One region of the Serratia symbiotica genome, then DNA from elsewhere that is predicted to be linked to it. Evidence: predicted binding sites of a transcription regulator. Region 1 holds the regulator's gene; each other region holds the start of a gene.
The links. The regulator Fur, encoded in region 1, represses iron uptake genes when iron is present. The targets are predictions, from matches to a motif close to ATAATAATGAGAACNACTATCAA.

Region 1 (3,287 bases):
ACAGGTGAAGGCACACGGCATTGACAGAATGCAGGCTTGGCAGGACGGATTGAAAGATGCGCAGGACGCCAAGGTATTCGCCACGTCGCGCGTGGGCGTGAATTTCTGGGATACCCTGTACTGGGGCGGCTTCGACAGCGCCAACGATTGGGCGAACAAGGGATACGAGCTGATCCTTTCTAACCCGGATTACGTCTATATGGACTTCCCGTACGAAGTGAATCCAGACGAACGCGGTTATTACTGGGGTACCCGCTTCAGCGACGAGCGCAAGATGTTCAGCTTCGCGCCGGATAACCTGCCGCAGAATGCTGAAACCTCGGTGGATCGTGATGGCCACCGCTTTAGTGCCAAAAGCGGCAAACCCTGGCCGGGTGCCTATGGCATTTCCGCCCAGATGTGGAGCGAAACCCAACGCACCGATCCCCAGATGGAATACATGATCTTCCCGCGTTCGCTATCAGTGGCCGAACGTGCCTGGCATCGTGCTTCCTGGGAGCAGGATTACCAGGCTGGTCGTGTGTACCAGGGTGGGGAAACGCACTTTGTTGATGACAACGCCTTGGAGCAGGACTGGCTGCGCTTCGCCAACCTGATCGGCCAGCGTGAGTTGGCCAAGCTGGACAAGGGGGGCATCAGCTATCGCCTGCCGGTACCGGGTGCTCGCGTCATCGGCGGCAAGCTGGAAGCCAATATCTCTTTGCCGGGGTTGGGCATTGAATATTCTAGCGATGGCGGCAAGCAATGGCGGCGTTACGATGTGCAGGCCAAGCCGGTGGTAACAGGTGAAGTATGGGTTCGTGCGGTAAGCCCGGACAACAAGCGTTACAGTCGTGCTGAAAAAGTGTAAGGCAGGTTCCACGGAGACGGAGGTAGCCGGTTACCTAATCCTTTACCCGACCAGCAAAGAGGATTTATTCGATACGGGTGGTTATTCGCGTATTTAATAGCCTGCTGAAATCGGGAGAAAATAGTTGGTGATCAACACAGTATCAGACTGTTCTTAAGTAAGAACCTATCCATTAGGCTACTTATTTGCCATTTTGGCCCTGGGCAGTGCTCACCCTCCTCATGGACTCCCTGCGCGCTGCGGTTGTTGTGCGCTGTCCGTGTCCAAAATGGCTGCAACAATGTACGCTTAGTGTGCGGTACTTTCTTCAGTGACCTGACAAGGGACAAGGGCGGGGCCAGCCGCGTCAGTGCCGGGTTTAGTCTGCTAATCAATAATCCCGCTAGTGGGATTATTTCTTGTCGTGCAGCGTATCGTCTTCGCGGCAATCACCAGTTTCACAGTGGCCGTACAAGTACAGACTGTGGTTGGTGAGTTTGATACCGTGTCGCTTGGCGATATCCCGCTGACGCGTATCGATGGATTCATCACTAAATTCGATCACTTTGCCGCAGTCCAGACAGATTAGGTGATCATGATGGTACTGTTGAGTCAGCTCGAACACTGACTTGCCGCCTTCGAAATTGTGACGCGTCACAATGCCCGCATCATCAAACTGGTTCAGCACGCGGTAAACCGTCGCCAGCCCAATTTCTTCACTCATATCTATCAGTTTTTTGTACAAATCTTCCGCACTGACGTGATGGCATTCCGGATTTTGCAGTACTTCCAGGATTTTGAGTCGCGGAAGCGTGACTTTTAAACCAGCCTTCTTTAATGCGATGTTGTTGTCAGTCATGCGGATTCAGTCCTGTTGCTATACTAATCAACGTAAGGCGTTTTCACCTGTGTCATTGGTTAGCATAAAGAGTTAATTGCGTCTCATTATAGAACTGGTTGTTCTAAATGGAAACCGCACATTGTTAGTAGTGATATGATTAAATTCCTTTACTATATCACCGCAACGCTTTGATGGCTAAGATAAACCGATGACGCAGTTTACCGTGACAATGTGGGAAGCTACAAATGTGTCGCTTCTAATTACAGCAATCTGTACTGCTGATAATACTATGCACTTGGCTGGGCCTACGTTCAACTGTTGGTCAACAACAATGGCGCTCAGCCGACGATATCACCCAGGCTCAGTTCTTCGACGATCTGCGTAACCCAGGCTGAAACGCGCTCGTCGGTTAGCTCGGGCTGGCGGTCTTCGTCGATCGCCAGCCCGATGAAGTTGTCATCGTCTGCCAAGCCTTTGGATGCCTCGAAGTGATAGCCCTTGGTTGGCCAGTGACCAACGATGGCGGCACCGAGCGGCTCGATAATGTCGCGGAGGGTGCCCATCGCGTCACAGAAGTATTCCGCGTAGTCTTCTTGGTCGCCGCAACCAAACAACGCAACCAGCTTGCCGCTGAAGTCCACGTCTTCCAGCATTGGAAAAAAGTCATCCCAGTCGCACTGTGCTTCACCGTAGTACCAGGTTGGTATGCCCAGCAGTAGGATATCGAAACCTTCAAGATCTTCTTTGCTGCTTTTTGCGATATCGTGAACTTCAGATACCCCATCGCCAAACTGTGTCTGGAGAATTTTCTGAATCATTTTGGCAATGTTTTCGGTATTGCCAGTGTCGCTGCCAAAGAAAATGCCTACCGTAGCCATATCGCGTATAACCTTTTATTTCAATAGATTGCATTACACGATGTTAGGGATAACTCCGCTAACATCGGTTGAAATAGTACCCGGCAAGAGTTTGGAGCACCCTAGCGGCGCGCGTTCTTACCGGTAAACATCTTATTCTGAACGCTGCGACGCCTGTGTGGCTAAAGCGATCAATGTTCTGGTCACTGCTCTGCCAGTTGCGCCAGCAGCATGTGCTCGATAAGCTCGCTGCGGCTAATATTGCGCTGTTCCGCCAGTTTGTTCAGAGCGTCTACCGCATTTGCGTTGATTTTCAGCTCCACGCGGCGCAACCCACGCACTTTATCGCGCTGTAGCTGATTGCGCTTATTGATTCTAAGCTGTTCATCTCGAGATAGTGGGTTGGTTTTCGGGCGTCCCGGACGGCGTTCATCTGCGAATAGATCCAGCGTCGTGCGATCCGTTTGTTCTTTTGCCATAGGTAGCGGTGTACTGCAAGGGAGTATGCATCAAAAAGCGCTTATACCCGTCACACTTCAAGTTGCATGTGCGTTAGCTTTCCTCGCTCACCCCAGTTACTTACTGCTGTAAGCCCCTGCGGGAGCGCTGCGTTGTTGCCTTCCTGCAACTTGAATGATTTAAGGTATACATGCTTCTAGACGGTTCGGTTAACACACTTCGGGCCAATTAAACCCTTACTCAAATTTACCCCCAGATTGACGTTAACGAACACGCTGTAAATGGCGGTAAAATCATAACG
Region 2 (3,287 bases), 920 kb from region 1:
CTGTGGTTCATCGAATGGATTCAGGTTTTCCATTCTGCCCCCCTTGTGTTGATGAAAGAGCTGGCTCCAACTGCACGGGACCGCTGGTAGCAAAGGATACGGCCCACACCGCCTGTAATCCGTCGGTTAGACCACCGCGCCAACAAAGCGCATCGTGTCCTCCTTCTACTACCCGGTAATGCACCCGATGCCCGGCATGGCTCAACAGCGTCGCCATTTGGCCACTGACTCGGTACACCAGCGTTTCATGCGAGCCAGCTTCCATAAACACTTTCAGCGCACCGGAATGACCCAAACCATGTTTTTCCACCTGTTGTATCAACCAACCAGCATCGTCCGGCATGGTCGGCTGCTGTAGCATGTCGCGCCGTGGCCACCAGAATGAACCGGACTGGCTGATCACCGCGCCAAAGCGCTGTGGCCAACGCAACCCGGCATACAGGGAAGACAGCCCACCGAAGCTCTGCCCCGCGACTACTGTGTTGGCGGGGCTGTCGCTGTATGACGCCCACTCGGCCACCTGCGGCATCAGTTCTTCCTGCACTGCCAACCAGAAATCTTCTTTGCAGGTCAGTTCGCGCGCACGCTGCTTCAGATCGATAACGTCGATCAGCACATATACCGCTTGCGGCAGCGCGCCCCCGCGTGTCAGTTGCATCAGCGGTTCCCACACCGGCATCTGCTGCGCCCAGAATTGACCATCGAGCAGAATAGCCAGTGGGCGTTCGGTTGGCTGGCTATCGCCGGTGGTATAGATCCAGACGTTGCGGCTGTTGCCCAGCCGCTCACTGCACCAGGTATGACGTTGCAGACGCGCTGGCGGTGCTGGCGTACAACGCCCGCTGGTGATCTCATACTCATCGAATGCGCGCCATGCCGGCTGCGGCGGCGCTTCCGGCAGATGCAGGCCAGAGAGAAAGTGGCCGCTAGTACCCGACCAAGCACGGCGAGGATTGAGTAGATCATGCGTGGCGCTGGCAGACACCTGATACCACCAGTGGCGCATGTTGTGCATGTTGCCGTGGGCGTCATCGCTGCTGAGCTCTGGCAGACACTCATCAAAGCAGGGAATAAAACAGTAACTACCACGCCAGTCACCGTTCAGCTCTGTCTGCCAATACCAGACGTCGGTACCATTCAGACGTTGCAAGCTCTGTGGGGGATTCGGCTGATGATGGTCAGTCAGGCAGTTAATGTGCACCCATACCCGCTGGCAGTTGGAAGTTAACTCGCATCCCTGGGGATCACGCCAGAAAAACGTAACTCGCCATCGGCCATTATCCGCTGGTTCCATCCACGGGGTGCCGCGACGAACCACTTGCAACCACCAGCCCGGGCTACCGGCATGGGGGCTGGTCAATAATTTGCTGCTTTCTATATTCACAATGCCTATCCGTTTTGTCGTTGGCGGTTCAGATAAACATTGGTCTTATCCGTAACGATAGGAGAACTAGCCTAGACGCAATGTAACGCAATAAGAAGAATAATATTGATACTTATTTGCATTTACAATGGTGTATTAACCTTGGAAACCGTGCAGAAATTGCACAATGGCGAGGGATGCTAGATACACAAGGTTATATCCCCTGCCGCAGCTGATTTCTTAATGCCTCAACCACGCAAAAACTACCACCACTCTTCCCGCTTCGCGCGGGTTATAGCAGCAAAGTAGGACACACCAACGAACCGCACATTATCTCGTTATTCTTTAGCCACTATCATTGGGTTAGGGCTAACATCAGCGATGGCCAACGCCACGTAGCAGACAGACACCACCACCGAAGAAAACACCAGTTCAGCCGATAAAAAACTACGAGCGGAAGACACCATCGTGGTGGCCGCTGCCAGGCAGAACTTGCAGGCACCAGGGGTTTCCACCATCACCGCCGAAGACATCAAGAAACGCCCGCCGGCGCGTGATATCAACGAATTGATCCGCACCATGCCAGGGGTTAACCTGACGAGCAACGCCAACAGTGGCCAAGGTGGCAACAACCGCCAGATCGATATTCGCGGCATGGAGCCAGAAAATACCTTGATCCTGATCGACGGCAGACCCGCCTCTAGCCGCAACTCGGTGCGTCAAGGCTGGCGCGGAGAGCATGATACACGCGGTGATACCGCCTGGGTGCCGCCTGAAATGATCGAACGCATTGATGTGCTGCGCGGCCCCGCAGCAGCGCGTTATGGCAGTGGTGCTGCTGGCGGCGTGATCAATATCATCACCAAGAAGACCAGCAACGCATTACACGGTACGCTGAACGGCTATTTCAACCTACCCCAGCATAAGCAGGAAGGTGCCGCTAAGCGCACCGACTTCAGCCTGTCCGGCCCATTGAGTGATCAATTGAGTTTCCGTCTGTTTGGCGGCTACAGCAAAAGGCAGGCCGATGCATGGGATATCAATGCACCCTATAAATCTGAACGTGTACCTACCCATATCAATAGCATTCCCGCTGGGCGCGAAGGCGTCATCAATAAAAACATTGATGCACTGCTTCACTGGGACTTCGCCCATTTGCAGTCGCTGGAGTTCGAATATGCCTATGACCGCCAGGGCAATTTGTATGCCGGGGATACCCAGAACACCAACACCATTGCGCTGGTGCAAAGTAACTCCGGTAAAGAGACCAACCGCATTTATCGCGAAAACTACGGTTTGAACTACCACGGTGCACAATGGCGTCAGCACCAACAACTACGTGCAATTTGAGCGCACCCGCAATACCCGCCTGAACGAAGGGTTGGCCGGCGGCCCCGAGGGCATCTTTAATCTCAAGGATCCTGGTTTCAGGACCACCAAACTGGACAGTTTCCTGGCACACAGCGAAGTCAATATGCCGCTTGAACTCGGCGTAACACAAACCGCTACTCTGGGTGCCGAATGGAACCAGCAGCACATGAAAGATGCATCGTCAACCAGTCAAAAGCTGGTGGGAAGAACCTTACCCGGCCGAGAGAGCGGCACTCGTAGCCCTTATGCTTCTGCCCATGTCTTTTCACTGTTCGCCGAAGACAATCTGGAACTGACCGACAGTACCATGTTGACGCGGGCCTGCGTTACGGTATGCACTCCAAGGCTGGCAACAACTGCAGCCCATCACTGAACTTGTCGCAGGAAGTAGGCGACAACTTCACCCTGAAAATGGGCATCGCCCACGCCTATAAGGCACCTAACCTATTCCAGACCAACAAAAATTATTTGCTGTACAGCCAAGGCCAAGGTTGCGTGGGCAGCGATATCGTCAATAGCTGTTACCTGATTGGCAACGACAATCTGAAAGCGG
Region 3 (3,287 bases), 1.4 Mb from region 1:
GGCCCAGCCAGCGCCCTTGCAGATAGCTCAGCCAACAGCCAAGACCCGCAGCGACGCTCAGAATGAATAAGGTGGACGCAAAGCCCATTACGCCTTTGGCGATCAGCGCACCAGACAGCAGCAGTAGGCTGTCACCGGGCAGAAAAGCGGCCGGCAGTAATCCATTTTCCAAAAATAGGGTGGTGAAAAGCACCGCGTAAACCACCCAAATCACGCTGGGATCGGCAAGGGCGGTAAAGTCCTGATGCCAAAGTGCTTGAATAATCGTACGTAATACATCCATTTTATGTCCCGTTGTATGCTGGTTACGCTGATAACCGCGTTCCCCAGTATCTATCTGTCTAGTGTACTGCTAATAACTCACGCAAACCTTAAAAAAGATAAATAAAGTTGGCTTTGAGTAACCGGCCAGCCAGTCAGCACGCTTTGGCGATGCGTTCGAAACCCGCCGCCAGATCGGCGATCAGGTCGTCAACGTTTTCCAGGCCGATATGTACGCGCACCAAAGTACCAGAAAAATCGACACCGCCAGCCGGACGGACTGCCGCCAACTCCTCCGGCTGATTGGTCAAGATCAACGACTCATACCCCCCCCAGGAGTAAGCCATACTAAAGTGGCTGAAGTTGTCGAGATAGGCGGCTAATTGTCTCTCATTCAGACGATCTTTCAGCACGAAGGAAAACAAGCCATTGCAGCCGCTGAAGTCGCGGCGGTAGAACTCATGGCCTTTGCAGCTAGGCAGTGCCGGATGATTGATCACGGCGACCTCAGGCCGACCAGTCAGCCAATTGGCGACTTCAATACTGCTCTGCCCATGCTGCTTGAGCCGCACCCACAGTGTGCGCAAGCCACGGCTCGCCATATAGGCGGTATCCGCATCCACCATTTGTCCCATCAGATAGGAATATTCACGCAGTGGGTTCCAACAACGCGCGTTGGCAACGGCGGTGCCGAGCATGTAATCAGCGTGGCCGATAATGTATTTGGTGCCAGACTGGATGGAAATATCAATATCGAAATCTAATGCTTTGAACAGCACACCCGCCGCCCAAGTATTGTCGATCATGATCACCACCTCCGGTGCCACGGCACGAATGGCCTGTACCATTGCAGGAATATCCTGTACTTCCATCGTGATAGAACCGGGAGATTCAAGAAACACTACGCGCGTGTTGGGCTGGATCAGTTCGGTGATACCAACGCCGATCAGCGGATCGAAATAGGTCGTGGCCACCTTCATGCGGCCAAGAATATGGGTGCAAAAGTCTTGCGTGGGTTCGTAGGCCGAGCCGGTCATCAGCAAGTGATCACCGGCACCAACAAACGACAAGATGGCGTTGGAAACCGCCGCCGCTCCGCAAGGATAGAGCACACAACCACTGCCGCCCTCCAGTTCCACCATCGCATCCTGCAAGGCAAAGTGCGTCAGGGTGCCACGGCGGCCATAGAATAACTCACCGTGGGCGCGGTTGGCAGTGGCGTGCTTCTTAGCCGCCACGGTTCCAAAAACCAATGAGGAGGCGCGTTGGGTAATGGGATTCACGGCCCCCTGGGTGTAGCGTTTGCTGCGGCCAGCGCCGATCAGCGTAGTTTCGATATGTTTTGACGTCATGATACTTGACCCACCGGTGGTTGCTGCACGCTGCCATTTTGTACTCTCTCTTAACGTTAGCACGCCACACAATAGCCATCCAGACGTTTTCACATCTAATAATGTGGTCGCTATAATCCGCTGCTCAACGTTGCTGAAATTTTCCAGATTATTTAGTAAATAATAATGAGAACTACTATCAATCCCTGATTGGTTTGATATGATCGCACGCTGATAATTCTTTCATTTTGATCGGTAACAAGTTTGGAGGCACAGCGTGAAGACGGCTGGCAAGAGTTTAAATCAAGGATCGCCCAGCATGGGTCGGGGGCAACAGGGTAAGGCTTTCGGCTACGCTCTGATCGCTTCAATGGTATTGGTGATTGGGCTAGCAGGTCGCGTACAGGCTGCGCCGGAAACACCTCCCGCCGTTACCGAAAGCGTTGTTCCTGGCTCCGTGCCAGAGAACATCACCCCGCTGGATCCAGCGCCAACTATTCAGCCACCAGCAACAGGTAACATGGATCTTTCTGTCTGGGGCATGTACCAGCACGCCGACATCGTGGTGAAAGTGGTGATGATTGGCCTGGTGCTGGCGTCTATCGTTACTTGGACTATTTTGTTCGCCAAAGGCAGCGAGCTGTTCTGTGCCAAGCGCCGCCTACTCCGCGAGCAGTGGGTATTGGCTGAGGTGCATTCGCTGGATGAAGCATCCAAGCTGGCGCAGAGTTTCTCGGAACAAAGTATCAGTGCAGTGTTGCTAAACGATGCGCAGAACGAGCTGGCGCTGTCAGCAAAATCCAACGACAACAGCGGCATTAAGGAACGCACCGGTTTCCGTCTTGAGCGCCGCGTAGCAGCTTACAGCCGTGACATGGCGCGCGGTAACGGCTTCCTGGCCACCATTGGCGCTATCTCACCGTTCATCGGCCTGTTCGGCACCGTTTGGGGGATCATGAACAGCTTTATTGGTATCGCACACTCGCAGACCACCAACCTAGCTGTGGTTGCGCCTGGCATCGCAGAAGCCCTGTTGGCAACGGCGCTGGGTCTGTGTGCTGCAATCCCAGCAGTCGTGATCTACAACATCTTCGCCCGTGTGATCAGTAGCCACCGCGCCCAGGTTAGCGACGTTGCAGCACAAGTGATGCTGTTACAGAGCCGCGATCTGGATCTGGCCGCAGCAGTGGAAGCCAAACGCTCCCCACACGCACAGCAACCACAGGTGGCGTGAGGGTATGGCGATGCGCTTAAATGAAGGTCTGGACGACAACGGCGAACTGCATGAAATCAACGTGACGCCGTTTATCGACGTGATGTTGGTGCTGTTGATCATCTTTATGGTGGCCGCGCCGCTAGCAACGGTGGATATTCGCGTCAACTTGCCAGCATCTTCCGCCAAACCACAGCCACGGCCAGAGAAACCAGTGTTTCTATCGGTGAAAGCGGACAAACAGCTCTATGTAGGCGATCAGCCGGTCAATGTCGATCAATTGTTGTTGGTACTGGATCAACGCACTCAGGCGAACAAAGAAACCACCATTTTCTTCCAGGCAGACAAGAGCGTGGACTATGAAACACTGATGAGCGTGATGGACACCTTGCGTAAAGCAGGTTACCTGAAAGTCGGGCTGGTGGGCATGGAAAGTACCACCAAATAGCAGGCTAGAAGGCGGTTCAGGTGCCACTTCAACG

Region 2: a site for Fur is predicted at 1,484-1,506, ahead of fes (enterochelin esterase). Genes of this name have one in related genera too.
Region 3: a site for Fur is predicted at 1,773-1,795, ahead of exbB (tol-pal system-associated acyl-CoA thioesterase). Genes of this name have one in related genera too.

What each region holds. Positions count from the first base shown of each region.
Region 1 covers NZ_CP050855.1:1,919,382-1,922,668, reverse strand. The annotation lists gene SYMBAF_RS09595 (beta-N-acetylhexosaminidase) at 1-850, shown strand, start outside; gene fur (ferric iron uptake transcriptional regulator) at 1,242-1,688, opposite strand; gene fldA (flavodoxin FldA) at 2,009-2,548, opposite strand; gene ybfE (LexA regulated protein) at 2,731-3,006, opposite strand.
Region 2 covers NZ_CP050855.1:2,842,469-2,845,755, forward strand. The annotation lists gene fes (enterochelin esterase) at 8-1,384, opposite strand; partial or broken gene SYMBAF_RS18120 (TonB-dependent siderophore receptor) at 1,745-3,287, shown strand, end outside.
Region 3 covers NZ_CP050855.1:560,310-563,596, reverse strand. The annotation lists gene SYMBAF_RS02920 (DedA family protein) at 1-283, opposite strand, end outside; gene metC (cystathionine beta-lyase) at 417-1,613, opposite strand; gene exbB (tol-pal system-associated acyl-CoA thioesterase) at 1,870-2,826, shown strand; gene exbD (TonB system transport protein ExbD) at 2,831-3,253, shown strand.